DNA from 3 places in the Acidovorax sp. LjRoot66 genome. Region 2 is predicted to be linked to each of the others. Evidence: predicted binding sites of a transcription regulator. Region 2 holds the regulator's gene; each other region holds the start of a gene.
What was found. The regulator FNR, encoded in region 2, switches genes on or off when oxygen is low (the NO sensors DNR and NnrR bind a similar motif). The targets are predictions, from matches to a motif close to TTGATNNNNATCAA.
Positions count from the first base shown of each region.

Region 1: ACSQ3Y_RS16300 (MBL fold metallo-hydrolase RNA specificity domain-containing protein) is a predicted target of FNR. The motif match lies at 4,684-4,697, and genes of this name have one in related genera.
Region 3: ACSQ3Y_RS03765 (hemerythrin domain-containing protein) is a predicted target of FNR. The motif match lies at 2,236-2,249, and genes of this name have one in related genera.

Region 1 covers NZ_CAXUQU020000001.1:3,469,072-3,479,434, forward strand. The annotation lists gene ACSQ3Y_RS16275 (MgtC/SapB family protein) at 1-1,244, shown strand, start outside; gene ACSQ3Y_RS16280 (antibiotic biosynthesis monooxygenase family protein) at 1,638-1,961, opposite strand; gene ACSQ3Y_RS16285 (LysR substrate-binding domain-containing protein) at 2,077-2,964, shown strand; gene ACSQ3Y_RS16290 (hypothetical protein) at 3,267-3,872, opposite strand; gene ACSQ3Y_RS16295 (YgaP family membrane protein) at 4,116-4,319, opposite strand; gene ACSQ3Y_RS16300 (MBL fold metallo-hydrolase RNA specificity domain-containing protein) at 4,794-6,146, shown strand; gene ACSQ3Y_RS16305 (glutathione binding-like protein) at 6,219-6,938, opposite strand; gene ACSQ3Y_RS16310 (aldo/keto reductase) at 7,199-8,218, opposite strand; gene ACSQ3Y_RS16315 (hypothetical protein) at 8,253-8,462, opposite strand; gene ACSQ3Y_RS16320 (LysR family transcriptional regulator) at 8,586-9,581, shown strand; gene ACSQ3Y_RS16325 (hypothetical protein) at 9,618-9,992, opposite strand; gene ACSQ3Y_RS16330 (GNAT family N-acetyltransferase) at 10,220-10,363, opposite strand, start outside.
Region 2 covers NZ_CAXUQU020000001.1:5,075,606-5,085,968, forward strand. The annotation lists gene ACSQ3Y_RS23885 (sulfite exporter TauE/SafE family protein) at 1-694, opposite strand, end outside; gene hemN (oxygen-independent coproporphyrinogen III oxidase) at 697-2,079, opposite strand; gene fnr (fumarate/nitrate reduction transcriptional regulator Fnr) at 2,252-2,971, shown strand; gene ACSQ3Y_RS23900 (histidine phosphatase family protein) at 2,968-3,573, opposite strand; gene ACSQ3Y_RS23905 (MBL fold metallo-hydrolase) at 3,545-4,516, opposite strand; gene ACSQ3Y_RS23910 (Bug family tripartite tricarboxylate transporter substrate binding protein) at 4,638-5,618, opposite strand; gene ACSQ3Y_RS23915 (IclR family transcriptional regulator) at 5,714-6,526, shown strand; gene ACSQ3Y_RS23920 (cytochrome P450/oxidoreductase) at 6,582-8,921, shown strand; gene ACSQ3Y_RS23925 (hypothetical protein) at 8,938-9,342, opposite strand; gene ACSQ3Y_RS23930 (hypothetical protein) at 9,348-10,208, opposite strand.
Region 3 covers NZ_CAXUQU020000001.1:809,445-819,807, reverse strand. The annotation lists gene creD (cell envelope integrity protein CreD) at 1-1,325, shown strand, start outside; gene ACSQ3Y_RS03770 (hypothetical protein) at 1,322-1,657, shown strand; gene ACSQ3Y_RS03765 (hemerythrin domain-containing protein) at 1,678-2,172, opposite strand; gene ACSQ3Y_RS03760 (hypothetical protein) at 2,348-2,929, opposite strand; gene ACSQ3Y_RS03755 (CsbD family protein) at 3,058-3,276, opposite strand; gene ACSQ3Y_RS03750 (DUF1800 domain-containing protein) at 3,626-5,791, shown strand; gene ACSQ3Y_RS03745 (DUF1501 domain-containing protein) at 5,805-7,250, shown strand; gene ACSQ3Y_RS03740 (NAD(P)/FAD-dependent oxidoreductase) at 7,341-8,699, shown strand; gene ACSQ3Y_RS03735 (DUF6923 family protein) at 8,971-9,912, opposite strand; gene ACSQ3Y_RS03730 (ABC-type transport auxiliary lipoprotein family protein) at 10,300-10,363, opposite strand, start outside.

The DNA of each region.
Region 1 (10,363 bases), 1.6 Mb from region 2:
CAACCATGCTCCCGGCCCTCGGCCTGGCCGTGGCGCTGGGTGTCGGTCTTCTCATCGGCACCGAGCGCGAACGGCGCAAGGGGCAAGGCGACGACCGCGAAGTGGCCGGTGTGCGCAGCTTTGCCGTTGCCGCCGTCTGCGGGGCGTTGGCGCAAAGCCTGCCAGTGCCGGGCCTGGTGGCGGTGGGCGCGCTGCTGGTGACCCTGCTGGCGGTGATTGCCTATTTCAAAAGCCGCTCGAAAGACCCGGGGCTGACCACCGAGATGGCCCTGTTCGTCACCTACCTGATCGGGGTGCAGTCGGCCATTTCACCGCCGCTGGGTGCAGCCTGTGGTGCGGGCCTGGCTGCGCTGCTGGCCGCGCGCAGCCATCTCCACCGGTTCGCGACCGAGTTGCTCAGCGAGCAGGAGCTGCATGATGGCTTGCTGCTGATCGCCCTGGCGCTGATCCTTTTGCCGCTGGTTCCATCGCGTCCAATGGACATGCTGGGTGGCATCAATCCGCGCCCGCTGGCCGCGATGGTGCTGCTGATCCTGGCGATGCAGGCGGGCGGCCAGGTCGCGCTGCGCAGGCTGGGCCCCCGCGGCGGGCCGCTGCTGGCAGGCCTCGTTTCGGGCTTTGTCTCCAGCACGGCGTGCATTGCATCGCTGGGCAGCCGGGCCCGTGCCCAGCCGCAGCAGCTGTCGGTCCTGGCGGGGAGCGGCGCTGTCTCGGCATCTGCCACCTGGCTGCAGGCCTTGATGCTGTCGGCGGCGCTCTCACCAAGTGCCGCGTGGGCACTGCTGCCCAGTGCACTTGCTGGGGCGGTGGGTGCGGCTGCGTGCGGCGCAGTTCTTGCCCGCCATGCAGCCGCCCCACCCGAGGCGCTGCCGGACAGCAAGGGCTCCGCCCTGCGCCCCCGCGAGGCCATTCTGGTCGCGCTGGTACTTGCGGGTGTGACCTTGCTGGTGGGAAACGCCCAGCGCCATCTGGGCGACACGGCAGGCAACATCGGCGTGGCGTTGGCAGCGCTGCTCGATCCCCACGCCTCCATCGCCGCGCTGGCCGCGCTGCATGCCGCCGGCCGTGTATCTGCCGATCACTGGATCGCAGGCGTGCTGGTGGCCATCGGTGCCAACACGTTGACCCGTTGCGTGGTGGCAGCCGTAGCGGGCGGCAAATGGTTCGCTGCACGCATTGCGGGGGCGCTGGCGTGCAGCCTGGCCCTCGCATCGCTGACGGCGTGGTGGACCCTGCTGGGGTGATTCACTGTTCAACCTGCCAGTCCCTTGATGGGCACCAAGCCGCAAGAAGGTAGCGGCTGACACAGTCAGCCATGACCACTGCGTCCATGCCTTCGACCCGCGCTGCGAACAGCGGCGCGTGGCCAAGATCCGCATCCATCAGAGCCATGGGCAGATGCAGACCGGTACAAGGACAAGGCCGCAGCAAAGGCGCCGTACCGAGTGGGCCTGCCAGACCTGCGCATTCAGTAGTACGGAACGGACCTCTCCCCGCGCTCAGCCCGTGTGCACTGGGCCTTCCAAAAGTGCTCCATCAATCGCCAGACTGCGTTGCACCACGAAACGCGATGCGGACTATCGCGGCGTTGCTCCGCCACACGAACCATCCCATCCGCACAGGTGCTTTGGCTGCGCTCAAGCATCAGGGCGGACCGCTGCCGATTTGCGGTTGGCCGAATCCCGCACCACGTTGCAAACCTGCACGCGGTACTCCGAAAAGAACACCTGTCGCCCCATCTTCTTGGCCCCAACGTGCTCTGGGTGGGCCGCCCAGGCCTTTAGACCTTCTTCGGACTCAAACTCCACGATCGTTACCCGTTCGCCGTCGTCGGCCGTGAAGCCCTTGTGCGAAACGTAGCCGGCAATGCCTCGGACCAACTCGCTCATCCGCGCTGCGGATTTCTGGTATTCGCCCTGGAATTGGGCGTTCAATCTGGATCTGAAAACGGTGACGATCATGGATCCTCTTTCAACGCAAAGTGTGCACTTCAAAGACAAAGTGATTGCAGTCTAGAAAGCATCGTTCGTCTCGTAAAATGAATAATTAAAATCATTTCATTCTTGAATTGAGAATATGGACTTGCCCGATCTGCGCGTTTTCAAGGCTGTGGCTACGGCTGGTGGCATCACACGGGCGGCGGCTTTGCTGCATCGCGTTCCGTCCAATGTCACGACGCGCATCAAAAATCTCGAAAGCAATCTCGGCGTCACACTCTTTGACCGGGAAAATCGGCAGTTTCAGTTGTCGCCGCAAGGAAAAGTGTTGCTCGAATACGCCAATCGCTTGCTCTCCTTGGCCGAGGAGGCGCGCGGTGCAATGCACGAGCAGGTGCCGCGTGGCGTGCTTCATTTGGGTGCGATGGAGAGCACCGCTGCCATTCGCCTTCCGTCGCTGATCGGGCAGATTCACGATAACTACCCGGATCTTTCCATCGAACTTCGCACGGGCGCGCCGCGCCCGCTGACGGCGCGCGTGCTGTCTGGCGAGCTGGACGCGGCGCTGGTGGCAGAACCCGTGTCCGACCCGCAGCTGGACAGCCTGGTGGCGTACACGGAGCAACTGGTCGTCATCGGACCGGCCGGGCATCCGCCGATCCGCTCTGCCCATGACATTCGAAAAGGCACGTTGCTGGTCTTTGAACCGGACTGTCCGCATCGCCAGCGACTGGAGGCCTGGTGTGCACGAGACAATATGGCACCGAGTCGAATCATTGAGCTTGGGTCTTACCACGCCATCCTTGGATGTTGTGTGGCGGGCATGGGCGTCGCGCTCATTCCGACGGCAGTGCTGGACACTTACACCGAACGCGCCAGGCTTTCGGAGCACAAGCTCAAGGGCGACTTCCGAACGGTGAAGACCTTGCTCATCTGGCGCAGGGATTCGCCACAACCCAAGGTGAAGGTCCTTGCAGATTTGATCCGGCAGGGGCAACGGCCACCGCGGCAACGCCGCGTCGATTGACGCAGCCCGGTCAGTCCTGGTCCAGGCGTATCCTTGGCGTTGTCTGCAGATGGTAGAAAGCTGCTATCGGTTGCCTGCTTCGGGGCAAGGCTGAAAATCAGCCCTGGGCGATGGATTCAACCGGTCGTGCACCTCCCTTGGTCCACCTCAGGGCAACTGAGCAATGCGGGGATTCCCAGTTGCAGCAGCTTGCGGGTGTGCAATTGAGCCGATCTGGGTGGCCAGCGCCCGCCGTTCCCACTGTCACCGGACTGGGTGCTCAGCAGCGGCAGAAATACGCAGCCTGGCGGTACAAGGCGCCATCACTCTTCCCCGCGCTTGCGGTGGACGCTCTGCCGCAAGGCCCTGGCGGCTTTCGATGAAGCTTCTGCCGCCGCTTTGGCCGCCTTCTGCATGGCAAGTTCGGCCTGTTCAAGCGCCTCGCGGGTGGCAAGGGCTGCCTGCTGCGTGTCTTGCCTGCTCGCCTGCAAGGACCGCTTGGCCGCGTCGTCAGCCTTTTGCAGCGCCTCACTTGCCAGTTCAGATGCTTTGCGTGCCTCGGCGCGGGCGAGGATTGCAGCCTCTTTGCTCTGGTCGATGGCCTTGTCTGCCGACGCGGCGGCTTTTTCTTCGAACCGGACCGTTGCCTCGGCGGCCTTGCGCGCTGCCCGCTGTATGCCTTGCGCCAGCGCCCTGGAAACCTTGCCTGCGGCCATCCTGCTCTTGTCTGCGGCGGCTTTGGCTGCCGCTGTGGCCTGTCGGGCCGCGATCTCTGCGTCGTGGGCTGCCCTTGCGGCCACACTGTCTGCCGATGGGTTGGCCTGGGGTGCTGGTGGCCGGGCTGAGGGATCGCCTGCTTGCGCTGCGAAGGCGGTGAGGCTGGCCGTGACCAAGGTGAGCACAATGATTTTGGGCAGTGGGTGCGCCATCTGGAACTCCTGTCAACAAGAATGAAAGGGGCTGGGGCAGGTGGCCGCTGCCCCGTTTCGTCACGGCGACATCGGCCTGTGCGGTTGGGCGTGGCGCCTGGTCAATCGAAGGTGATCCACGCCACGAACATCCGCACCGCCAACCATATTGCTGCCGTCGCGCACACCAGGCCCAGTGCGCCAATGATCCATAGACGGGGCGTCATCGAGTGGCCCCTCCACAAAGATGGAGCAGTGTGCAGGTCAAGGCTTTTGGCGCTTGAAGGTGCTGAAGTCGATCAGGGAGTAGATCGGGCAGGTTCCCATGACACCTGTGAGAAGCAGCACGAAACCGATGTAGCCCCAGGGGCCAATGGTTCCCATGGCGGCCAGGCTGATCAGCAGCACCCCCGCAGCCAGCCGTACGGCCCGGTCCAATACCCCGACATTGCTTTGAAGAAATGACATGGCAGCTCCTTGATGGTCATGGCCCATGGTGCGCGTCCTGGCCATGGCCCCATTGAGGCAGATCAATCAATAGTCCACTGAAACCGAGGAATCGGCTGTGCGCCGGGGAGGCAGGGGGATGCAGCGCAAGGCGCGGGCTGCGGCCAAGGCTGGCCGCCTTGGCAAAGCCCGCAACGCCGCGATGCGCCCGCTGCCGCCCCGGCCCGAAGGGTGAGGGCCTGGCAGGGCCGCACTCGTCGTTGACGTGCTCGCCGGATGTGCAATCCGGCTGCGCCCGCCGCCCAGATTGCGGCCTTGCCAGACCCTCACGCACAGCCGATTCCTCGGTTTCAGTGGACTAGCCCAATCCAGGGCCCGTCTTCCATTGACCCAGGTCAATGGTGTCCAGGGCCAATGGGCCTAACGTGTGTGCACGGCAGGGCTTGGGCGTGCGTCGTCCAAAGCCACGGACCACCACGTAGATCGGAGACAAGCATGCGCATCGACTTTCTGGGCGGAACAGGCACCGTCACCGGTTCGAAATACCTGCTGACCCACCATGGGCGCCGGCTGTTGGTCGACTGCGGTCTTTTCCAGGGGCTCAAGCAGTTGAGGCTGCACAACTGGGATCCGTTGCCGGTGGATGCTGCCAGCATCGATGCCGTCTTGCTCACCCATGCGCACCTGGACCACAGTGGCTATGTGCCGCGGTTGGTGAAATCAGGATTTCGCGGAAAGGTGTATTGCACAGCGGCCACGCGCGAGCTGTGCCAATTGCTGCTGCCCGACTCGGGATGGCTGCAGGAAGAGGACGCAGAGTACGCCAACCGCCATGGCCATTCCAGGCACAAGCCTTCGCTGCCGCTCTACACCCAGGAGGATGCCCGCCTGGCACTCGAGGCGTTCGAGGAGATCCCCTTCGGGCACGAATGCTCGCCCTGGAGCGGCTGGTCATGGCGGCTGCAGCGTGCGGGGCACATCCTCGGGGCCGCCAGTGCGCGCATTGCCTGGGACGGTGGTAGCCTGCTGTTTTCGGGTGATGTGGGGCGAAGCGATGACCTCCTCATGCGGCCGCCGCAAACCGTCGAAAAGGCAGACTACGTGGTGGTCGAGTCCACCTACGGCAACCGCCAGCATCCTCAAGAGGATGGACTCGTCGAGCTCGCCTCGGTCATCAACCGCACGGCGGCCCGGGGCGGCATCGTGGTCGCACCCGCATTTGCAGTGGGTCGGGCGCAGACCTTGATCCATGCCATCCAGTTGCTCAAGTCAGCGCGGCGCATTCCGGACCTTCCGGTCTACCTCAACAGCCCGATGGCTGCGGACGTCACCGGCCTTTACAAGAACCACGCGGACGAACATCGGTTGGGGGCGATCGAGTGCGAGGCGATGAGCGTGCAAACCACCATCGTCAACACCGTGGAGGAGTCACGCCGGCTCAACAGCCTGAGCTATCCCTCGGTCATCGTCTCCGCCAGCGGCATGGCCACCGGCGGCAGGGTGCTGCACCACCTGAAGGCCTATGCGCCGGACAGAAAGAACGCGATCCTGTTTGCGGGCTTTCAGGCCGCGGGGACCCGGGGCCAGGCCCTTGTGGACGGTGCAGATGCCATCAAGATCCACGGCGCGTACGTGAAGGTGCGGGCGGAGGTCGCCAACCTGCAACAGTTTTCTGCGCACGCGGACCGCCGCCAGTTGCTCGACTGGCTCGGCGTGCAGCATTCACCGCGCCGCGTCTTTGTGACCCACGGAGAGCCGGTGGCAGCGGATGCGATGCGCTTGGCCATCGAGGAAACCTACGGCTGGGACTGCACCGTGCCCGAGTACCGGCAGTCCTTTGAGCTTTGAGTAACTACCGACAGTTGCACGGCCACCATGGTCAAGGCAGGCAGGGTCTGCAGGGGACCGCACCATGGTTGGTCAATTCGCCGCCTGCTTGGCGCTGTCGCGAATGCTCTGTGCCGTCTGCCCGAACAATACCTTCTTCTGCTCGTCCGTCATCGGCTTGCGCAGGTCCTTGAGCAGGTCCAGCCCACGCTGGACGGCGGGGCGCTCCATCAACGTGTCGTGCCAGCGCTTGAGGTGCGGAAAGTTTTCGAGCGGGATCTCGTACGCCACATGCGAGCGTATCCAGGGCAGGCTGGCCATGTCGGCAATCGAATAGTCGTCGCCCGCCACGTAGGCGCCGGTGCGCGCGAGCTGGCCGTCGAGCACGCCGTACAGGCGGTTCACTTCCTTGCCGTAGCGCTCGATAGCGTAGGGCACCTTCTCGGGCGCATACACCTTGAAGTGCCCGTTCTGCCCCGACATGGGCCCCAGGCCCCCCATCTGCCACATCAGCCACTGCATCTGCGCGTAGCGCTGGCGCAGCTCGGTGGACCAGAATTGGCCGGTCTTCTCGGCCAGGTACATCAGGATGGCGCCGCTCTCAAACACCGACACCGGCGCGCCGCCGCCCGGCGGCGCGTGGTCCACGATGGCCGGCATGCGGTTGTTGGGGCTGATGGCCAGAAAGTCGGGCTTGAACTGCTCGCCATGGCCGATGTTCACCGGCAGGGTGCGGTAGGGCAGGCCGCATTCCTCCAGCATGATGGAGATTTTCCAGCCATTGGGCGTGGGCCAGTAGTGCAGGTCGATCATGGGGCGCTTCATCGGTGGTGGTTGAAGGAAGCGGCAGCGTAGCAGCCTTGGGGGAAGGTTGCAGGGGAGGGCCCGGCAAGACCATGTGGTGCTTGCCGTTCTGAGGGCGTCTGCGGCTTGCTTGAATCCGTTGGGCACCTTGTAACCTCTGGCGGGCCGGAGACAGCCCCCAAGGGGGATCTCTGATGAAGGCAGTCTCGGTTCGCGGGGCCAACAGCAAGAGATCGTCATGGCCCCCTGAGGTACCTGCTGTTGCCACCTCAGCCGATGAGTGGCAGCGGCGCCTCGGGATGCACCAGCCCCGCAGCCCGCAGCTCACGCCAGAAATCCGCCGGCACGGCCAGCTGCAGCGCGGCGCGGTCCTCCGCAAGGCGTTCAGGCCGGCTGGCACCCGGGATCACCGCTGCCACGGCCGGGTGCGCCAGCGCGAACTGCAGGCCCGCGGCCTTCATCGACACGCCATGCCGGTCCGCAATCGCCTTGATGGCAGCGACCTTGGCCAGGATGGCGGGCGTGGCCGGGGCGTACTCAAAATTGGGCCCGCCGACCAGCGCGCCCGAGCTGTAGGGGCCACCGACGACGATGGACAGGCCCTGCTCGGCCACCTTGGGCATCACGCGCTGCAGCGCACGGCTGTGGTCCAGCAGCGTGTAGCGGCCCGCCAGCAAAAAGCCGTCCGGGCGCGGGCCCTGCAGGTCCAGTAGCAGCTCGATGGGCTCGACCCGGTTCACGCCCAGGCCCCAGGCCTTGATGACGCCCTCATCGCGCAAGCGGTCCAGCGCCTTGAAGGCGCCCTTGCGCGCGGTCTCGAACACGCCCAGCCATTCGTCGCCGTAGAAGTCCTGCGCCACGTCGTGCACCCAGGCGATGTCGATGTGGTCGGTCTTCAGGCGTTTGAGGCTGTCTTCGATGGAGCGCAGCGTGGCGTCCTCCGAGTAGTCATTGACGATGCGGTTGGGGCGGCCGTGCCGGAACACGTCGCCTTTCTCGCCCAGGTCGCGCGCGGCCACGTCCTCCACCTCGTCCAGCACCAGGCGGCCGACCTTGGTGCTGATGACGTACTCGCTGCGCGGCCGGTCCGCCAGGGCCTCGCCCATGCGGATCTCGGCGAGGCCTGCGCCGTAGAAGGGTGCGTTATCGAAGTAGCGGATGCCGTCGTTCCAGGCAGCGTCCACCGTGGCGCGCGCCTCGGCCTCGGGGATGGCGCGGAACATGTTGCCCAGCGGGGCGGTGCCAAAGCCCAGCGGGCCGGGAAGAAGGTCTTTGAGGGTTGCTGTCATGGTGTTCTCCTGCGGATGGGTGATGGTAGGGGGCTCAGGCAGCCTGCATGGCCGTGAATTCCGTATAGCTCTCGGCGATCAGCAGGCCGGCGGGTGCACGCTCGGCGTGGTAGCGCGCTGCCAGGGCCGAGGGCACGCCGCCCATGCCGGCGCGCGAGCGCGTCAGCGGGGCCATGGCGATGCGGTTCTTCACATCAATGGCGCCCAGGCGGGTGGGGGTGAACAGGGTTTCGGTGGTGGTCATGGTGGTTTCTTTCGATGGCAAAAGTGGATGGGTAAAGGCTTGCACAGGACGAAGGATGCGCGCCGCTGACAAATTCATCCAATTTATTTGCTGGATTCCAGATATTCCAGTAAAAGATATCTGATGCGCTACGACCTCAACCTCCTGCCCGTCTTTCTGACCCTGATGGAAGAGCGCAGCGTGACCCGCGCCGCGGAGCGCCTGGGCACCACGCAGCCCGCGCTGTCCAACGCGCTCACGCGCCTGCGCACGCTGCTGCAGGACCCGCTGTTCATCCGCGAGCGCTACGGCATGCAGCCCACCGCACGGGCCTTGGCCCTGGCGCCGCAGATCGCGCAGGCCCTGGCGGTGCTCGATGGCATCGTGCTGGGGCAGCAGGCGTTCGATCCGGCCAGTGCCGACCAGCTCGTGACCATCGCCGCCAACAGCTATATGGAGTTCGCGCTCATGCCGGCCATCGTCGCGCGGTTGCGCGCGCAGGCCCCCGGCATCCGCCTGCGCCTGGTACCGTTCGGCACCGACCTGGCCGAGACGGGCGTGGTCTCCGGCACCACCGCCCTGGTGCTAGGCCGCATCATGGACGCGCCCGACAACCTGGTCGTGCAGCACCTGGGCGATGACGGCCTGGCCTGCGTGGTGCGGGCCGACCATCCGCAGGTCGCCGGCAACAAGCTGACCAAGAAGCTCTACGAGCAGCTGCGCCACGTCAACGTGCTGCCGCCGGGCCGGCTGCGCGCAGGCCTGTTCCAGGCGCTCGAGCGCCAGGGCCTGCAGCGCGATGTGGCCGTCTCGGTCACGCACTTCCTGGCCATTCCGGAGATGGTGGCCATGACCGATTACTGCACCACGCTGCCGCGGCTGATCTGCCACCGGCTGGCGCACGATGCGCGGCTCAAGGTGCTGCTGGCGCCTGTGGACCTGGGCACCTTTCCGCTGCACATGGGCTGGCACGTGCGCTACCGCGACGACCCGGCGCACCGCTGGCTGCGTGCGCTGGTCGTGCAGGTGGCGCAGGAGCTGGTGGGGGAGGAGGGCCCGACCGGGGGCGCGCTGGCCACTGCGGGTGCAAGGCCACCGGCCCCTGCGCCAGAAGCACCTCGCAGGCGTCCTCGGCGCTGAAAATCCGCGCGGCCTTCTGAAACCCCAAACCGGTTTTTATTGCGCCATGCGCTTGGACAGGAACCGCATCGCAAACGGCAGCAAAATCCCCAGCGTGATCATGATGAAGCGCACCAGCGTCGGCTGGTTGCCCATGGCCCAGTGGCCGAACCAGGCGACGATGAACACCGAGTACACGTAGATGCGCAGCACCTGCATCACGTCCAGCGGCACGTCCTCGATGAACTCGTAGTTCGTGGTGCGCTTGAAGAAGGGCACACCTTCGCTGCCCAGTTCACGCAGCCGCGCACTGCCCATCGGGAAGATCGGAAAACCGATCAGAAACCACTTGGTGGTGACGAACGAGTCGTCCTGCTCGAATTTGCACTTGCCAAGATACGAGGTGCCTATGCCGTTGTAGGTGTTAGCCATGGAGGGCAATCCCCTGCATGTTCCCCCGCCGTGGCAGGCAGGGGCGGGCTTGCCATCCGCTCTTGCACCGCATCCCGCGATCAAGCCGGCCGCAAAGGGCCATGGCGCCTTGATTCCTCATTGGTATTCCCCTTGTTGGATTTGAATTTTTGGTTACCGCGTCCCGTTCCACTGGGGTCAGCCACGGCCAGCGGTGGCGCGATGGTGCCATGGCAGCGGGAGGGGAATCAATCCAGGGCGACAGGCGGACCGTTGTCGGGCGCCAACGGCTTGCGCATGTAGACAGTGAACCCGCCCATGAAGGGCTCCTCGCGGTCCACATCGAAACCGTGGTGCAGGTACAGGTCGACGTTCGATGCAAACTGCTTGTT
Region 2 (10,363 bases):
TCCACAGCGCCCAGCCGGCCGCCGCGCACAGCAGCCCCCCGGCCACGCGCGTGCCCCAGTCGGCCCGGGCCTGGTTGATGCGGCTGCGCAGGCGCGACCACAGCCACGGCCCGCCCACCAGCCACAGGCCACTGCCCAGGGCGAACAGCGCCATGGTGGCGCCCCCCTGCACCGGCCCACCGCTGAGCGCCGCCACCAGCAGGGCCGAGTACAGCAGGCCGCAGGGCATCAGCGCCCAGAGCAGCCCGGCCGCACCCACACCGCCCGCCCCCGCCGTGAGGGGCTGCACGCGCCGCCACACCGAGCGGCCCAGGCCTTCCACCCAGGCCGGCTGGCGCGCCTGCACCAGGAGCAAGAGGCCCCAGGCCATCATGGCCAGGTGCAAAAAGGTCCAGGCCGGCTGCAGCGCAGCGGTGCGCTGGGTCAGCCAGGCCAGGCTATCCATGGCCAGGGCAGCAGCCGCGCCCAGGCCAGCGTAGCCGGCGACCCGCCCGCCATGGAAGGCCAGCAGCCGGCCCAGCGCAAGCGATGGTGCGGGTTCGGCCAGCCCCGCGCCCCCCTGCCCGGCCCAGCGAACGGGTTGTTCCCCACCCTGCCCCACCAGCGCCCCGCACGGCGCCGCGCACATGGCCAGGCAGTGCGGGCCACCGGCCAGGCCCATCAGCAGCGCGGTCCAGCCCAGGGTGGCCAGCATGGTCAGATGATCCGGGAGAATCTGGCGCGGTTGCGGTCGGCCTGCAGGTAGCGGTCGAACACCATGGCGATGCCGCGCACGAAGAACCAGCCCATGGCCGAGACGGTGATCCCCTCCTCCGTCACGCTCACCAGGCCCTGCGCCTGCAGGCCCGCGAGCTGCTCCAGTTCGGACGCAAAGGTGCGCCGGAAGTCGATGAGCCAGCCCGCCTCGATGGATTCGAACAGCAACTCGCCCTGGCACATCAGCGCCATGATCACGGCGCGGCGCACCAGGTCGTCGCGGTTCAGGGCCAGGCCGCGCACCACGGGCAGGCGGCCCTGGTCCAGCAGGTCGTAGTACTCATCCAGGGTCTTGGCGTTCTGGCTGTAGGTGGCGCCCACCCGGCCGATGGCCGAGACTCCGAGGGCGATCAGGTCGCAGTCGGGCTGGGTGCTGTAGCCCTGGAAGTTGCGGTGCAGCCGCCCCTGGCGCTTGGCCACGGCCAGCGCGTCGGTGGGCAGGGCGAAGTGGTCCATGCCCACGTACACATAGCCCGCGTCCATGAACTGCTGCAGCGAGCGCGAGAGCATGGCCACCTTGGAAGGCGCCGCCGGCAGCTCGGCCGGCACGATGCGCCGCTGAGGCTTGAAGCGCTCGGGCAGGTGGGCATAGGCATACAGCGCAATGCGGTCGGGCCGCAGCTGCTTGACCTGCTCCAGCGTGCGGTCGAAGGATTCTGGAGTCTGCCGCGGCAGGCCATAGATCAGGTCCACGTTGACCGAGTCAAACCCAAGGCTGCGCGCCGCCTCCACCAGCGCAAACACCTGCGCGGCCGGCTGCACGCGGTGCACGGCCTTTTGCACATCGGCATCAAAATCCTGCACGCCAAAGCTCAGGCGGTTGAACCCCAACTCGGCCAGCACCGCCAGGCGCTCGGGGGTCACGGTGCGCGGGTCCACCTCGATGGAGTATTCGCCGCCCGGCGCAAACGTGAAGCTGCGCCTGAGCACCGCCATCAGCTCGCGCAGCTTGTCGTCCGACAGAAAGGTGGGCGTGCCCCCGCCCAGGTGCAGCTGGCTCACCACCTGGCCCGTACCGCAGTGGGCCGTGTGCAGCTCCACCTCGCGCGCCAGGTAGCGCAGGTACACATCGCCCCGGTCGTGGTGCTTGGTGATGATCTTGTTGCAGGCGCAGTAGTAGCACAGCGACTCGCAGAACGGAATGTGAACATACAGCGACAGCGGCAACGCCTTGCCCGGCGTGCCCGCCTTGCGCTGGGCCAGGGCCAGCACATACTCGTCTTCTCCGAAAGCCTCGACGAAACGGTCAGCCGTGGGGTAAGAGGTGTAGCGGGGACCAGGCACGTCGAAGCGGCTCAGAAGTTCGGGCGTCACAGCGGTCATGGGGAGCGGTTCCTTGTTGGGTACTGACTGTGCCGCAGCCTTTGCCCACCGACCTTGACGCAGATCAAGTGATCACGGAGTCGCAGGGCCCACAATTTGATGCATGTCAGCCACCACCACGCTCCTCCCCCCGGATGCGATCCGTTCGCACCCCCAATCAGCTGCTGTGCCCATGAACCCGCTCACCATCAAAGTCGCCTGCTCCAACTGCAACCTGCGTGAGCTGTGCATGCCCGTGGGCCTGAACGACGAGCAGCTCACGCGCATCGACGAGATCGTGGCCGTGCGGCGCAAGGTCAAGCGGGGGGGCACGCTGTTCCACAACGGCGAGGTGTTCACCTCGCTCTACGCCATCCGCACCGGCTTCTTCAAGACCTGCGTGGCCACCGAGGACGGGCGCGACCAGGTGACGGGCTTTCAGATGGCGGGCGAGATCATCGGCCTGGACGGCATCGTCAACGACCACCATACCTGCGACGCCGTGGCGCTCGAAGATGCCGAGGTCTGCGTGATGCCGTTCGACCGCATCGAGGAGCTCTCGCGCGAGGTCACGGCCCTGCAGCACCATGTGCACAAGATCATGAGCCGCGAGATCGTGCGCGAGCACGGCGTGATGCTGCTGCTGGGCAGCATGCGCGCCGAAGAGCGCCTGGCCGCCTTTCTGCTCAATCTGGTGCAGCGCCTGCACGCGCGCGGGTTCTCGCAGTCCGAGCTGGTGCTGCGCATGACGCGCGAGGAAATCGGCAGCTACCTGGGCCTCAAGCTCGAAACCGTGAGCCGCACCTTCTCCAAGTTCGCCGAGGACGGCATCGTCGAGGTCAAGCAGCGCCATGTGCGCATCCTGGACACCGATGCGCTCAAGCGCATCGTCAACTCGCAGACCTGTAGCTAAGAGACTTGCAGGCGGGCTAGCACCTCGGTCTTGCCGCTGCGGTCCGCGCGCAGGATCAGCGCCTCGCCCGAACTGGTGTTGGTGCTGGCCAGATCGGACAGCACGAACATATGGGTGAACCAGGCCTCGAAGCTTGCGCCCCGTGCCGACGCGGCCACCAGCGCCTGGCGCAGCTCGCGCAGGTGGCTGGCACCGGTGGTCTCCGGCGCGCCGCGCGGCGAACCCAGCGCGGGCCACACCTGGGGGGCGGCAAAGGCCAGCGTGGCACTGTCGATGCAGCGGCACCAGGGGCTCGAAAGCACCTTGGCCGGCTGCAGCTGGCGCTCCTTGAACCACACGCCGGTGCGCCGTGCCTGCTCGCGCCCTTCTTCGCTGAGGTTGCGCTGCGTGCCGCAGTCGCCCAGGCGAAACCCCGGTGGATCGAAGGTGCCGGGCGCCAGCGCGTGGCGGAACGCAGCCACCACCCCGCCCTTGCGCAGCAGGGCCTCGGCCTCGGGGTCCTGGGCGGCCCAGGCATGCAGCGTGGTCAACGCCAGCCCGGCGCCCAGCACGGTGCGCCGGCCAACGGCCACTTCAGGCTGCGGGCTGGAACGCATAGCCATTGCCCGATGCCGCCATGCGCCCGAAAGCCGGGAACGGGAAGTGAAAGCCCCCCAGCATGGCATTGCTGGCGGTGATGCGCTGGAACACCTCGCGCCGCACCTTGCGTGCGGCCTCGGCATCCATGTCGAAGGTCACGGCCCAGTCGGGGTTGCGTGCGAACAGGGCCGGCACGTTGGTCAGGTCAGCCACGTAAAAGAAGTTCTGGCCGGCGGACTTGAGCTCAAACAGGGTGTGGCCCGGCGTGTGCCCGTAGGCCGCCACGGACTGGATGCCCGGTGCCACTTCGGTACCCGCCCCGAACTGCACCAGCGTGTCGGCCGGCATGGTGGCAAAGGTGCGGCGCACATTCTCGAAGGCGCCCTTCATGCCCGCGGGCGCAGCCGCCATGCGGGCATCGTCCATCCAGAAGGCATGCTCGGCGGCCGGCACCAGCACCTTGGCCTTTGGGAAGGTCGGCGCGCCCGCCTTATTGCGAATACCGTTGATGTGGTCGCCGTGGTAGTGGCTGATGAGCACGGTGTCGATGTCATCGGCCTTCAGGCCTGCAGCGGCCAGGCTGTCGAGCAGCTTGCCGGTGGTGGGGCCGCCAAACTCGCCCAGGCCCGTGTCGATCAGGATTTTGCGCCCGCCTGCCACCACCAGGAAGGGGGTGTAGGGCACGTCGATGTAGTCCGTGGGCAGGCCCTGCGAGGTGAGCAGCGCACGCACTTCGGCCAGCGGCGCGTTTTTCACGAACTCCTCGCCCAGCGGGCGGCGCGTGACGCCATCGGCCAGCGCCACCACCTCCACATCGCCCACCTTCATGCGCCGAAAGCCGGGGTTGGGCAGGGTGGGCGTACCGAAGTTGGGCGCATTCTGCGCCCACACAGGCACGAACGAGCCCGCAGCGTAAAAAGCAGGGGCGGCAAGCCCAGCACCCAGGAAATGGCGGCGTGACAGCATGAAACTCTCCGGTATTGAGTTGAACTGATGAGTTTTCAACTGTAACGGGGAGTGGCACGATGGCACCAGACCCGGCGCAAATCAGTAGGCGCCATGGGGTCTTGGGATCTTGCCAGGGGCGTCAGTCCAGGGTAATGCGCTGCGCCTTGATCAGCTTGTGCCACCGGTCCGTCTCGGTGCGGATCAGGTCTGCATACTGGGCCGGCGTGCTGGCCACGGGCTCGATGCCGAAGTCCACCAGCTTTTGCTTGACCGCAGGCTGGTTGATGGCGGCAGCCACCTGCTTTTGCAGGGCAGCCACCACGTCCGCCGGCGTGCCTGCGGGCGCGACGATGCCCACCTGGGCAGACGCCTCGACGTTCTTGAAGCCCAGTTCGGCGAAGGTCGGCACATCGGGCAGCTGCGGCAGCCGCTTGGCGCTGGCCACCGCCAGCGGGCGCACCTTGCCGGCCTTGATGAAGGCGCCACCGGCGGCCAGGTCAACCATCATGGCCGGGATCTGCCCGCCGGCCAGGTCCGTGAGCGCCGGCGCAGCGCCGCGGTAGGGGATGTGGGTCATGAACAGGCCGGCATCGACCTTGAGCAGCTCCATCGCCAGGTGGTGCGGGCTGCCTGCGCCGGCCGAGCCGAAGCTCATGGCGCCGGGCTTGGCCTTGGCCTTGGCGACGAAGTCCTTGGCGTCCTTGAAGTCGGCGCCCGGGTTGACCACCAGGATCATCGGGAACTTGCCCATCAGCGTCACGGGCAGCAGGTCCTTGCTGGGGTTGTAGGTCAGCTTGCTGTACAGCGCCGGGTTGAACACCATGGTGCCGTTGTCGGCCGACAGGATGGTGTAGCCGTCGGGCGCGGCGCGGCCCGTTTCCACGGCGGCGATGGCCGTGTTGCCACCGGGCTTGTTGTCGATCAGCACCGGCTGGCCGACCTGGGTCGACAGCTGCTGGCCCACGGTGCGCGCAAGAAAATCGGAGCCGCCGCCCGCCGGGTACGGCACCAGCCAGCGGATGGCCTTGGCCGGGTAGGTTTGCGCGCTGGCCGGGGCGGCCCAGGCCAGCAGGGCCGGCAGAGCGAGCATTCCAGCCAACAAGCGACGATTCTTCAACATGTCTGCACCTCAGGGGATTAATATCTGCGTGATGTTACTCCGCTATGCGTAATAGCCTGGGGCAGCGTTTACCCTAGGTTTTCGACCAAAACACCATGACCACATCCCCTTCCACGGCCCGGGTGGCCGACCGCCGGCAACGCGTCCAATCGGCCGAAATGGGGCTCAGCGTGCTCAAGGCGCTGACCCGCCTGGGCGGTGCGGCCAGCCTGACCGCCACGGCCGCCGAGGTGGACGAGAGCCCTGCCAAGGTGCATCGCTACCTGGCCAGCCTGTGCCAGCAGGGCTTTGTCGAGCAGTCGCCCGTCAACCAGCACTACTACCTGGCGCAGGAGTCGATTGCCATTGGCCTGGCGGCCCTGCGCCAGTGCGACCCCATCCGCCTGGGCGAGGCGTCCCTGCAGCGGCTGCGCCAGGCGCTGGAGGTCACCGCCTTCCTGGCGGTCATGGGCAACAAGGGGGCCACCGTGCTGCGCATGGAAGAACCCACCCTGCCCGTCACGGTGAACATCCGCGCGGGCTCGGTGCTCTCCACGCTGTGGTCGGCCACGGGCCGGGTGTTTCTGGGTTTCTCCAGCGACCGGCTGGTGATCGACATGGCCGAGCAGGAGCTGGCCGAGGCCTCTGCGGACAGGCGCGCGCAGCTCGACGGCACCCGGCCCGTCGAGCAGTTGCGACAGCAAGTGCGAGCGCGGGGCTGGGCCGTCGCCCACGACTCGCTGCTCAAGGGCATCAGTGCGCTCGCGGCGCCGGTCTTCGACGCCACCGGCAATGTGTGCGCCTGCCTAACCACCCTGGGGGCCACGGGTGGCTTCGACCTGCGGCCCGATGGCGCCATCTGCCCCGCACTGCTGCAGGAAGCGCGGCTCATCAGCCGCGCCATGGGCTACCAAGGCAACCCAGGGTAAACCCGAATCATTGTCGCTACATTGCGTAATACATTTACGCAAAAGGAGATTTACGATGACTGCCCCCGCCAACGCCTCCCGCTGCCCGGTCGACCATGCCGCGATGGCCGCCGCCCAGAAAAGCCCCACGGGCTGCCCCGTGAGCGCGCGTGCGGCGGCGTTCGACCCGTTCGCCGCCAGCTACCAGCAAAACCCGGCCGAGGTGGTGCGCTGGGCGCGCGAGGAGGAGCCTGTCTTCTACAGCCCCGAGTTGGGCTACTGGGTGGTGACGCGCTACGAGGACGTGAAGGCGGTGTTCCGCGACAACATCCTGTTCTCGCCCTCGGTCGCGCTCGAAAAGATCACGCCCGCCACCGAGGAGGTGCTGGCCATCCTCAAGAGCTATGGCTTCGCGATGAACCGCACCATGGTCAACGAGGACGAGCCGGACCACATGGCGCGCCGGCGCCTGCTGATGGACGCCTTCATGCCCGAGCGCCTGATGGACTACGAGCAGCCCATCCGCGACCTGGCGCGCCAATACATGGACCGCTTCGTGGACAAGGGGCGTGCGAACCTGGTGGCCGACATGTTCTACGAGATTCCGCTGACCATCGCGCTGCACTTCCTCGGGGTGCCGGATGAAGGGGCAGAGCAGTTGCGCAACTTCGCGGTGGCGCACACCCTGAACACCTGGGGCCGGCCCACGGCGCAGGAGCAATTGGAGATCGCCCACAACGTGGGCCGCTTCTGGCAGACCGCTCAGGGCATCCTGGACACCATGATGGCCCAGCCCGATGGCCAAGGCTGGATGTACGACTCGATCCGCCAGCACCACGCGCACCCGGACATCGTGACCAAGTCGTACCTGCGCTCGATGATGATGGCCATCCTGGCCGCCGCGCACGAGACCACGTCGAACGCCACGGCCAACGCCTTCATGACACTGCTGTCGCACCGCCATGCGTGGGAGGAAATCTGCGCACAGCCCGCTCTGATACCCAATGCGGTGGAGGAATGCCTGCGCGTGGCGGGCTCCATCATCGCCTGGCGGCGCATGGCCACACGCGACACCGAGGTCGGCGGCGTGAAGATCCCGCAGGGCGGCAAGCTGCTGCTGTTCCAGGCATCGGCCAATGCGGACGCCAGCCACTTCGAAGACCCCGACCGCGTGGACCTGCACCGCGAAAACGCCGTCGAGCACCTGACCTTCGGCTACGGCGCGCACCAGTGCATGGGCAAGAACATCGGGCGCATGCAGATGCGCATCTTCCTCGAAGAGTTCGTGCGCCGCCTGCCGCACATCGCGCTCGTCGAAGGGCAGCAGTTCGAGTTCCTCTCGAACACCTCGTTCCGCGGCCCGTCGGCGCTGTGGGTGCAGTGGGATCCGCTGCAGAACCCCGAGCGCCAGGCCGACAAGGCGCCTGCCGTCCTCGCCAGGTTCCAGATCGGCCCGCCGCCCAAGGACGGCATTGCCCGCGCGGTGGTGCTCAAGGACAAGATCGCCGAGGGCGAAGGCCTCTACCGCTTCGTGATCGCCGCGGCCGGCAGCACGCCCCTGCCGGCCTGGAGTGCGGGCTCGCACATCGACCTCATCGCCGGGGGCCACCGCCGCAAGTACTCGCTGTGCGGATCTGGCGCCCACCCCGGCTGCTACGAGATCGTCGTGCAGCGTGAAGAAGGCGGCCGAGGTGGATCGCGGCACTTCTGCGACACCTTGCAGCCCGGTGACGAACTGCAGCTGGCCGGGCCGAAGAACCTGTTTCGCGTTGACGAAGCGGGCACTCACCACATCCTGCTGGCCGCAGGCATCGGCATCACGCCCATCCTCGCCATGGCCGACCGACTCAAGGCCCTGGGCCTGCCCTACGCGCTGCACTACGCGGGCCGCTCGCGCCAGAACATGGCGCTGCTGGGCCGGGTACTGAAGGACCATGCCGGCCACGCCACCCTGCACATCAAGACCGAGGGCCAGCGCATGGACCTGCCCGCGATGCTGCGGCATGTGGACGGCGCCACCCGCGTCTATGCCTGCGGGCCGGACCGGTTGATCGCCGAACTCGAAACCCTGGGCGAGCACTGGCCCGAGAGCGTGCTGCGCTTCGAGCACTTCAGCACCGACAACGCAGCGCTCGACCCGAGCAAGGAGCACGCCTTCGTCGCCGAGCTAAAGGACTCGGGCCTCACCATCGAGGTGCCCCGCCACCAGACCCTGCTGCAGGCGCTGCAGGCAGCGGGCGTCGATGTGCCCTGCGATTGCGGCGAGGGCCTGTGCGGCGCCTGCGAGGTGCAGGTGGCCAGCGGCGACATCGACCACCGCGACAAGGTGCTGACCAAGACCGAGCGCCAGGCCAACCAGCGCATGATGGCCTGCTGCTCGCGGGCCGCGGGGGATCGGGTGGTTCTGTTCCTGTAGTGGCGCTGAAGCGCCTTCAGGGCTGCTCTTCGATGTACTCGCAGTGCAGTTCATCGCCCACGACGCGGCAGTGCCAGGCCCCCTCGTCACCCACCGCCTGCCCCCGAGCGCCATCGAAGCCGAGGGTGCGCAGCAGGAGGAGGACCTGCTCCAGAAACGGCTCGCCGCTGCCATAGCCGCTCCAGCGCAATGCAACGCCCTGCTCACTGTGCGTGAAGGTTTGCAGCGACCGGAACAGGTGGGAGTGTTCGTCCAGGATGTCGGACAGCCCCTGCTCTGCCTCCTTGCCGAAGGCTTCGAACGCCGTTTCGATCTTGTAGGGCGCGGCCCGCGACTGCACCAGCGCGAATGCCAGCTGTGCCAGCGCGCGGTCTGCAGTGCCCCAGCCGGCTTCGAGGGCGACGATGTATTCGGTGGACATGCTGGTCAGCAGGCCTGGGCCTTGTTTGCCTTCTTGGCGGCGGCCTTGGCCTTGGCCTCGGCTTTGCGCGATTGCCACAGGTCCCACAGCTCGCGCAGGATCGGCGGTGCGCGGTCCGACTCGAGGTCATTGCGCATGGATTCCACGAACTGCAACCGGGGCCCGGGGTCGCAGGCGAGCTTCTTGGGCACGCGGTAGTTGTAGAGGTGCTTGAACAGCAGCTTGAAACTTTCATGCAGGTCTTGCGCATGGAAGTCGCTCCAGCCGATCCGCTCTTCGGTCGGTACCAGGCGCGCGCCCTTCACAGCCACCGGGGCCTCGGAAAGAAGGCGGTAGAACAGGTCGCGCAGCCGGGTCCCCCGGGTGTCGCTCAGGCCCGCAATTCCGTACTCGCCCCGGCCCTCTGCCGCCAGCCACAGCCACATTTCAGCGCTCCATGCGCCCAGTGCGGTACAGACTGATCGCGAAGGCAGGCGCTCGACTCCCAGAAACTCGATCAACGCGACCTGGTCGTCGATCGCCATGCCGTAGTGCTGCTGGTCGTGGTTGACCAGCAGACCCTCGAGTTGCTCCACCGCGTATTCCTCGCCAAAGACTTCCGAGATGAAGGTCTCTTCGGTGTCGATGTGCTGGTACCGGCGGCGCGCCTGCAGAACCGACTGCCAGTGCGCTTCGCCTCTCAGAGGGCTCCAGACCAGTTCGCGGCAGGTGACGAAGGTCTTGGGAAACTCCTCAACGACCCCATCGAAGTACAGGGCCCTCAATTGCCGGTACTCCTCCTTGCGGCACCAGTCGAAATAGTCGGCCTGCTCCAACCGGTCCCACAGGTACTGTCGGGTGTAGCCATCAATGGCCTTGGTATCCATGTCTTCTCTCGCTCCCTGGATGGTTCTGGCGCAGCGGCGGCTGGCCTTGCGTTGCTTGCGATGGGATTGTAGGGAGCGCACCACGCGCCGCACTGGACAGGTTGTCAAGGAGATGCCGCCGCACCACACCCCCCTCCTCAATCCTGGGGATACCG
Region 3 (10,363 bases), 4.3 Mb from region 2:
CGCAAACGCTGATGGGCCCGATGATCCACAGCGCCTGTGTGGAAAGCTGGGACGTGGAGACCGGCAAGGGCGAGGAGCGCCGCACGGTGGAGCAGCGGCGCGAGTTTTTGCTCACGGCCATGCCCGAGCAGCTCAAGGTGGTCACCGGCGCAGCGATGGAAGAGCGCGCGCGCGGCCTGCACAAGGTCAACACCTACAACCTCAAGTCGCACGTCACCGCGCAGTGGGGGGCGCTCACCAGCCTGCAACCGCAAAGCACCATGAAGGGCTCGCGCATGAACTGCGGCGCGCCCATCCTGATGGTGGCCGTGGGCGATGCGCGCGGCATCCGCACGGCGCGGGTCACGCTGGGCGAGCAGGCGCTGGTGCTCAAGCCCGGCACCTTCCACCCCACCTACACCCGTGGCCTGCATGCCGGCCTGCCCGAGTCGGTGCGCGGCCAGGCCACAGGCCTGACCGCCACGCTGGACCTGGAGCTGGTGGGCACGGAGCGCCTGGCCATCGTGCCGATCGGGGGCAACACCGAAGTACAGATGAGCAGCAGTTGGCCCCACCCTTCGTTCTCGGGGCAGTTTCTTCCGTCCGAGCGCGAGGTGACCAAGGCAGGTTTCACCGCCCGCTGGCGCCTGTCCTCGCTGGCGACCACCGCACAGAAAGACATTGCCGACGGCAAGCGGGTGTGCGTGAACAGCGGCGGCGGTGGCGACGACAGCAGTGAGTACGCCACGGGCAACGCCACCCCGCGCGAATGCGCCGAAAGCTTCAGCGTGGCCTTCGTGGACCCGGTCAACCCCTACACACTGGCCGATCGGGCCACCAAGTACGGCGTGCTGTTCATCGCCCTGACCTTCGTGGCCGTGGGCCTGTTCGAGTTGATGAAGAAGCTGCGCGTGCACCCGGTGCAGTACCTGCTGGTGGGCAGTGCGCTGTGCAGCTTCTTCCTGCTGCTGGTGAGCCTGTCGGAGCACCTGCCGTTCGGCATCTCCTACGGCGTTGCGGCCACCGCCTGCGTGCTGCTGCTGGCCTACTATGCAAGCCACATGCTGGGCAGCCTGGCGCGCGGCATACCGCTGGGTGCGGGGATCGCGCTGCTGTACGGCCTGCTGTACGTGCTGCTGCAGCTGGAGCAGACGGCGCTGGCCGTGGGTTCCATCGCGCTGTTCCTGGTACTGGCCGCCGTGATGGTACTGACCCGCAAGGTGAACTGGTATGGACTGACCTCACCCGCCGGCACGCCCCGCCCACCCCTGCCGCCACGGGAGCCACCCAGCGTGCCCCCGCCCCACTCGGGCCTGGCCACCTCCACCCAGCCAGGGCGTCCATGATGCACAGCACCGAGCAGCCCACCACCTCGCCCGCATTGGCCTGGGCACACCACCTCAGTGCCGCAGCCACCACCCACCCGGCACCGGACCTGTCGGACGCGGAGGCCCGGCGTGTGCAGCGCTACCGCGACCAGTTGCTGGCGGCCCTGCAGGCGCACGACCGTGCCGCGCTGCACAGCGCCAAGCAGGCCGTGCTGCGGGCAGCCTATGGCCCGCCGGGCACATCCGGGCCACCCGCCTCGGCGGCGCTGCGCTCTGCACTGCGGGATCTGTCTTGGCACATGGCGATTGTGCTGCTTCCACGCCATCCCACCAGTGCGCTGAGCCACTGAGGTACGCGCCGTGCCAACGCTCAGGCTGGCACGGGCTGGGCCGAAGGCGAGCAGCTGGCACTGCCGCAGCCGTGCACCAGCCCCTGGGGCAAGGCCTCGGGGGCCTTCACCACACCGGTGGCCGCGTCGAACCCCACGCGGCGCAGGTGCAGCGCCAGGGCGGCGTCCATGCTCTGCGCATGCTGAGGAAACCACAGCGCCAGTTCGCCGGCCATCATGCGCAGCACCTGCAGCTCACCCCGGCCAGCACGCTCAGCCCCTTCGCGCATGACCTGCAGCACCACCTTGTGCTGCATGCTGTGGCAGTTGCCCGCTGCAAAGCGCGTGCCGGCCATCCACTGGTCTTCCATGCCGAAATGCTGCTCTGTGTGGGCAATGAGCGCCTGCCAGCGCGCCAGCAGTTGCGCATCGTCCGAATGCTCCGCCCGCGCCAGGAGCTCGACGAACTCCTCATGGGTCTCGTCCATCAGCGGCAGGTCCAGTGCCAGTGCGTCAGACCATTCCAGTGCTGCCATGTGCCGTTCCGTTCTTGCAAGCCAATTGAAGGGCCAGCTTAGAGGCGCAAGGCCAAGGCCGCTTTGATGCAGGTCAGACACCATGGCGCAGCTCCATGACAAAGCCCCGCACGGGGCGGGGCTAGGTGAAGCACCATCGGCCCTGAAGGCCGTGGTGCGGGGGCTGGCCCGAGATTTAGCTCTGGCCGTACATGCGCTTGGCGTCGTCCACACACTTGGACTTGGCATCACCGCTCATGGCGTCGCAACGCTCCTTGGCGGCCTTGTAGTTGGCTTCGTTCTTTTCGGCCGATGCGTCCTTGCGGGCTTCGGCGACCTGGGCGCCCTTCTCGGCGGCATTGTCGGCAGGCTTGGCTGCGGCCTTGGCCACCTTGGCGTTTTCCTTGGCGGTGGTGTGGGCTGCCTTGGCATCCTTCACGCACACGTCCTTGGCGTTGCCCTTCAAGTCATCGCACTTTTCCTTGGCCACATCGTAGTCGGCGTCGGCACGTGCCATGCGGGCCTTGTTCGTGGCCTTGTCGGAAGGCTTGTGCTGGGCATCCAGTTCGGCCTTGGCCACGTTTTCGGCGCCCTTGGCTTCCTTGACGCAGATGTCCTTGGCGTTGTCCTTCAGGGTGTCGCAATTGGTCTTGGCAGCCTTGTAGTCGGCAGAGATCTTGTCCTTGGCCGTCTTGTACTCGGCGTCGGTCATGGCCATCGCGGAAGTGGCCAGCAGGCCGGCGGCGATGGAAGCGATCAGGGTGCGTGCGAATTTCATGGTTTTCTCCTCGGGGTCTCAGGGGATGTCTTGTAGGGGTGCTGAAAGAGCGTTGTGCATTCGGTAGCCCGCCAGCTGCAGGGCCTTGGGCCCTGGAGGGTTCTGGCTACCGGTGCGCCAAGGCCATGTCAGTCGTTGAAGCGGAAGTCGGGATGGCGGGTTTGCCAGTCGCTGAGCTGCTTTTCGGCGGCGTCGCGGGCAATGCCCTGGCGTTCCTGCAGCTTGCCCAGGAACTGCTCGCGCTTGCCGTCGATGACGTCCAGGTCATCGTTGGTGAGCTTGCCCCACTGTTCGGTGATCTTGCCGGTGAACTGCTTCCAGTTGCCCTTGATGGTGTCTTCGTTCATGGTGTGCATCCTCGAAAAAATTCGCTTCAGCCATCCACTCGGTTTGCGTGGAACACTTGCGTGATGCGATGGAGAGACTGTAAGAAGGAGTCCGCCTGCGGCGCGTAGTCCGCACCGTGGTACCCACGTCGGCGCACGCCTACGGGCATGCCGGACAAGCACCCGCTAAAGCAGCCTGGGTGTTTCAATCGTTGAAAAAGCAGGTGTTGCTGCTGCGCATCGCGCCATGCGGCCCTCTCCTCTGTACGAGGCCAGCACGTTTCTTTTGGTAACGCTTACTGTCGGGTAGGGAATGCCACTTTTGTAGGAGGTTGCCTACACTTCTGTACAAATCTTCACAAAAGTCGCTATGACACACGCCCACGAAGCATCCGATGCAGCCTTGGCAGCACCGCTGCACGCCCGCACAGCCTCCTCTTTGTCGCCGGCTGATGCAGCGCCAACAGCATCGGACTCCGCGGGCGCTCCCTGGCTCAAGCTGTCGGCGGCAGCCGCCGCCAGCGCGGCCCTCGCGGCCTGCGGCGGCGGCGAGGCCGAAGCCGAGGCCCCCCAGGCGCTCAAGCAGGCCGACAACGCGCCCCGCATGCCCCTGCTGGGCGACATGGGCGGCTCGGGCTCCTTCCGGTCGGACCAGGCGGCCAGCCGCACGCCCACACCCGACGAACTGATGGACTGGGCGGAGATGGTCTTCCCGCAGTACTTCGACTCGCACCAGGCCACAGTGACCAGCGGCACGCTCGTCTTCCGCTACTACGGGGGCACGCGCAACTACCTGGGTGTGTACCAGGGCAACGTTGTGGTGCTGGGCCCGCCCACCAACAACGCCGTGGTCAACGTCGGCGCGCTGGCCAGCTTTGGCGATGCGGTCTTCTCCAGCGGCCGGCCGCTCAACGACCAGGACGCTGCTCGCTTTCTGCTGCAGGCAGGGTTCGCCGCCACCACGCAGGACATCGCCACCGTCCGCTCCATCGGCTTCGACGCCTGGCTGAACTCGCAGTTCAACGCCCCCATCGGCATATCGGGCTGGGAGTGGCTCAACCAGCGCGGGTATGCGGCGGTCGACAATTCCACGGCCTACTACGACAACACCTATCCGGGCGACTGCATGATCTGGTCGCAGCTCATGACATCGCCCGATGGCCTGCGCAAGCGGGTCGCGCTGGCGCTGTCGGAGATCTTCGTGGTTTCGCTCTCGGGCCTGGACTTCAACTGGCGCAGCCACGCCATCGCGCACTACTGGGACACCCTGGTATTCCATTCGTTCGGCAACTTCCGCAACCTGCTGCAGGACGTGTCGCTCAACCCCGCGATGGGCTACTACCTCAACACCCGCGGCAACCAGAAGGAGAACACCGCCACGGGCCGCCAGCCGGATGAGAACTATGCGCGCGAGGTCATGCAGCTCATGTCCATCGGGCTGGTCATGCTCAACATCGACGGCACCGTGCGCCGCGACGGCGCGGGCCAGCCCATCGAAAGCTACAGCCAGTCCGACGTGACCAACCTGGCGCGCGTGTTCACGGGCTACGATTACAACCAGTCGCTGAACCAGCAGGGCACCGTGCCCGGCACGACACGCACAGTGCCCAACACGGCGTTCACGCGGCTGCCCATGTCGCTCAATGCCTCGCTGCACTCCAACCTGGCGGTCAACTTCCTGGGTGCCTCCATTCCGGCCAATACGCCCGGTGCCGCGGCCCTGGCCACGGCAATGGACACCCTGTTCTACCACGGCAACGTGGCGCCGTTCATCTGCAAGCAGCTGATCCAGCGGCTGGTTACCAGCAACCCCTCGCCGGCCTATGTGGCGCGCGTTGCCAGCGTGTTCAACAACAACGGTGCCAGCGTGCGCGGCGACATGAAGGCGGTGGTCCGCGCCATCCTGCTCGACGATGAAGCGCGTTCGTCCGCGGGACTCACACAACCGGGCTTCGGCAAGCTGCGCGAGCCCATGCTGCGCCTGGTGCAGTGGGGTCGCACCTTCAACATCAGCTCCACCTTCGGCAGCTGGAAGATCGGGGACACCAGCTCCGCCAGTTCGCGCCTGGGCCAGAGCCCGCTGCGCTCACCCTCGGTGTTCAACTTCTTTCGGCCCGGCTATGTGCCGCCGTCCACGGCCCTGGCCCAGAGCGGTGCCGTGGCGCCCGAGTTCCAGCTGGTCAACGAAAGCAGCGTGGGCGGCTACCTGAACTACATCCAGGGCGTGATCCGCAACGGCATCTACGTGAACGCGCCCGACCTGCCCAACAACGGCAGCAACGGGAACAACGGCTATGACATCAAGGCGCTGTACACGCATGAGATGGTGCTGGTCGTCGACCCCGACGCCCTGGTCGCGCGCATCAACCTGCTGATGTGTGCGGGCCAGCTGTCGGCCGCCACCGTGAAACTGATTGCCGATGCGATCAAGGCAACACCCGTCACGGCCGCGAGCACCGACGCCGTCAAGCTCAACCGCATCGCGTCGGCGATCTTCCTGGTCATGGCTTCGGCCGAGTACCTCATCCAGAAATAAGAGGACGCGCGCCATGCACCTGCTCCAACCCGAACTCCACACCCGCCGGGCCTTCCTGCGCCGCAGCGGCCAACTGGGCCTGGCCGGCACCGCCCTGCCGTTTGCGCTGAACCTGGCCGCCATGGGCGAGGCGGCCGCCTTCACCGCCACCGACTACAAGGCCCTGGTCTGCGTCTTCCTCTATGGTGGCAACGACTATGCCAACACCGTGGTCACCTACGACGACCCGAGCTACCTCAAGTACAGCGCCATCCGGGGCGGCAATGGCCTGGGTGGTGGCGGCATCGCCATCCCCAAGGCGGAGCTGGCGGCGACGCTGCTCAACCCCACGGCCGGCCTGCCAGGTGGGCGCCAGTACGCGCTGCACCCTGCCATGTCGGGCCTCACGGGCCTGTTCAACAACGGCAAAGCCGCCGTGCAACTCAACGTGGGCCCGCTGGTGGTGCCGCTGACCAAGGCCCAGTACAACGGCTCCAACCGCAGCCTGTACCCGCTGCCACCCAAGCTGTTTTCGCACAACGACCAGCAGTCGGTGTGGCAGTCGTCCTCGCCCGAAGGCTCCACCATCGGCTGGGGCGGCAACATCGGCGATCTGGCCCTGTCGTCCAACGCCAATTCGCTGTTCACCTGCATCTCGGTCACGGGCAATGCGGTGTTCCTCTCGGGCGACTCGGCGCTGCAATACCAGGTGAGCACGAGTGGCGCGATCCCGATCAATGGCGTCAAGAGCAGCGTCTATGGCTCCACGGCCGTGCGCTCGGCGCTGACCAGCCTGATTCAGCAGACCAGCAGCCAGACGCTGGAGAACGAATACAACAAGGTGACCACGCGCGCCGTGACCTCCGAATCGCTGGTCACCACCGGCATTGCGGGCGTGAACCTGGCCACGCCCTTCCCCGCCAACAACGGCCTGGCGGACCAGCTCAAGATGGTGGCCCGCCTGATCGGCGCGCGCGGCACCATGGGCACCAAGCGCCAGGTGTTCATGGTCTCGATGGGCGGCTTCGACCTGCACGACAACCTCATCTCCCAGCAGCCCGGCCTGATGCAGCGCCTGAGCGATGCGATGACCGCCTTCCACAGCGCCACGGTGGAGCTGGGCATTGCCGACAAGGTGACGGCCTTCACCGCCTCGGACTTTGGCCGCACGCTCAACTCCAATGGCGATGGATCCGACCATGGCTGGGGCAGCCACCACCTCATGGTGGGCGGTGCCGTCAAGGGCAAGGCCTTTTACGGCTCGGCCCCCCCGGTCAGCAACACCAGCACCGCCGCACCCGATGACCAGTGGCACGTGGGCCAGGGCCGCCTGCTGCCCAGCACCTCGGTGGACCAATACGCCGCCACGCTGGCCAAGTGGTTTGGCGTGAGCAGCACCGAGATCGCCAGTGTGTTGCCCAACCTGAGCCACTTCGGCGGTGCCGAATACCCCGTGGACCTGGGCTTCATGAACGCTTGAGCGGCCACGCCGTCACAACGCCCCGCACGCTGCAACGCCTGCGGGGCGTGCCTTTACGGGACCCCACTGCAGACTGCCCATAATGCAGCCATGAGCAGCATTCCCAACACACCCATCCGCCCCCGGGTCGTCATCATCGGTTGCGGGTTTGGCGGGCTGGAGGCGGCGCGCGCGCTGCACGGCAGCGCCATCGACGTCACGGTGGTCGACAAGACCAACCACCACCTGTTCCAGCCCCTGCTCTACCAGGTGGCCACGGCCGGACTCTCGGCACCGGCCATTGCTGCGCCCATCCGCCACCTGTTTCGCAAACAACCCAACGTGACCACGCTGCTGGGCGAGGTGGAGCGCATCGACGTGGCCGCGCGCAGCGTGCTGCTGCAAGGTGGCGACGCCCTGCCCTACGACCACCTGATCGTGGCCGCGGGTGCCACGCACAGCTATTTCGGCCGCGACGACTGGGCGCCCTTCGCCCCGGGCCTCAAGACGCTGGACGATGCCTTCGACATCCGCCGTCGCATCCTGCTGGCCTTCGAGGCCGCCGAGCGCACAGGCGACCCTGTGCAGCGCGCCGCCTGGCTCAATTTCGTGGTGGTCGGCGGTGGCCCCACGGGCGTGGAAATGGCCGGCACCCTCGCCGAGATCGCGCGCCACACACTGCCCGGCGAGTTCCGGCACATCGACCCGGCCAGCGCGAAGATCATCCTGCTCGAAGGGGGCACGCGCGTGCTGCAGGCCATGCCCGAGCCCTTGAGCCAGCGCGCCAAGGAGCAACTGGAAAAGCTGGGCGTGGAAGTGCGCGTGAACGCACGGGTGACGGCCATCGATGCGATCGGCCTCACGGTGGCAGGCCCCGCGCCGGGTGCTGACCCCACGGCCACCAGCTACGCGATTCCCAGCCAGTGCATCGTCTGGGCCGCCGGCGTGGCCGCCTCGCCCCTGGGCCGGCTGCTGGCCGAGGCCACCGGCTGCACCACCGACCGCGCCGGCCGCGTGGTGGTCGAGCCTGACCTCACATTGCCCGGCCACCCAGAGATCAGCGTGGTGGGCGACCTGGCCGCCGCCAAGAGCCATGTCCCCGGCCAGGAACCCACGCCCGTCCCCGGCGTCTCCCCCGGCGCCAAGCAGATGGGCCGCGCCGCCGCCGCCAACGTGCTGCGCCGCCTGGCCCAGCAGCAGACCCAGCCGTTTCGCTACCGCGACTACGGCAACCTGGCCACCATCGGCCGCAACGCAGCGGTGGTGGACCTCACCTCACCGATCGGCCCGGTGCGCTTTTCAGGCTACTTCGCCTGGCTGTTCTGGTTGTTTGCCCACGTGTACTTCCTCATCGGCTTTCGCAACCGCCTGGTCGTGCTCATGGACTGGGGCTGGGCCTACTGGAGCTTTGCGCGCTACGCGCGCGTGGTGACGGGCATCGAGGGATCGAAAAAGCGAGTCCAGGAATAGGGCGATAACGCGCACAGCCTGTGTGCACGCTCGGCTTAAGAGCGGCTAACAAAACTCTTCTGGCGTCGTTGCTGCGTCTTGTCGTACTACTCGTACTGCCTGCGACGCACCGCCTAGCCAGAACCGCTTCGCTGAGTTTTGTTATCCGCTCTAAGCCAGGGCAGCCGTGCAAGGGCCGCCCCGCCGCACCGGCTGCGTCCCCCTTCCCGAATTGCGCAGCAATTCGAGAGAAGGGGTGAAGGCGCGAAGCGCCTCAGGGGGATGTACCGAATCAATACCCAGCGCCGATTGCCAGCGGCAGGAAGGTATCCACCGGGCCCAGCACGGCGGGCGAACTGCCGACGATGGTGTAGCTCAGCTGGCCATTGCTGATGGACAGGATGGCGCCGGTGTCGCGGTAGAAGCGGTAGTACTGGTTGCCGTAGGTCAGCGAGGGCGAGAACGAGGGCTTGAACAGCGTGGGGAAGGTGTCTTCCGCATAGTTGAACAAGCGGTCGTCGGCACGGGTGACCACGGCCTTGAATGGTGCCAGGCCACCGGCCTGCCCCAGCCCCGTGAACTCCATCACGTAGCTGATCGAACCGGTGGAGGGGTCCACCTTGAACAGCTTGGTGAATGCGGCGCCGTACAGGGTGTTGCTGTCGCCTTCCGCCAGGCCGTAGACCGAAGTGGCCAGGCCGAAGCTGCCGACGTTGGCCGACTGCTGGTTGTTGCGCAGGTTGACGATGCCCAGCGAGTCGTTCTCGCCCGCAAAGAACAGCCGGCCATTGAGGTAGGCCAGGTCACCCGCCGATTGCGCCGGAAGGGTACCGACCACCGTGGCCTGCGCGGTGGCGGGGTTGACCTGGTAGAGGTTCTTGTTGACGGCGGAGGCAGCGTACAGCTTGCCGCTGCCATCGAAGGTCAGTGCATTGGCGGTGCTGATGCCGTGCTTGCCGAGCAGCACGGCACTGCCATCGGCGGCCAGGCGGTACAGCGAATTGAAGGTCAGCACGTAGAGGGTGCCCGCCGCGTCGGTGGCGATGTCGGTGATGGAGCCATCGACCGTGGGGCGGGACACCAGGGTCAGGGACTTGGCGTCCACATCGACGAGCATGATCTTGCCACTGTCCTGCACGTAAAGCTTGTCACCGGCCCAGGCGGTGGTGGCAGTGGCGGCGAGGGCGATGGTGGCGGCACAGGCGGAGCGCAGCAGCGATGGCTTGAAGAACATACGGGAAATTACCTCGGCAATGAACGTGGATCGGAGCCCGCTGTGGGCCGCGATGGCGGCATGCCATCCGGCGCTGCACTCGCAGGCGAAGGGGAACACAAGGGCTGGAGGCGGTGGCGGGCGATGGGCTGGCCATGGCAGTGCCCCACCGGGAGCCAGGCACCCAGGGAACGCATTGGCGGTCTGCGGGCCCCGTACCGGACAGCCTGCCTCGTTGCAGCCCGACAAGAGATTTGCGCAATCCCGAAGGCCGTCAACACGTTCAGGCACATTATGGAAGAGCACCGCAAGCACCGACACCCTACCTGAGTAGGGGTGCTGCAACCATCCGTAACAAGACTGGCTTTGGGGGTGCGCCGGTGCGGGTGCGTGTCCGCTTCCTGCGGCTCAGCGCCCCACCTGTTCCAGCCATTCGTCCAATTCGCGCGCCGCCTGGTTGGTAGCGTCGGCC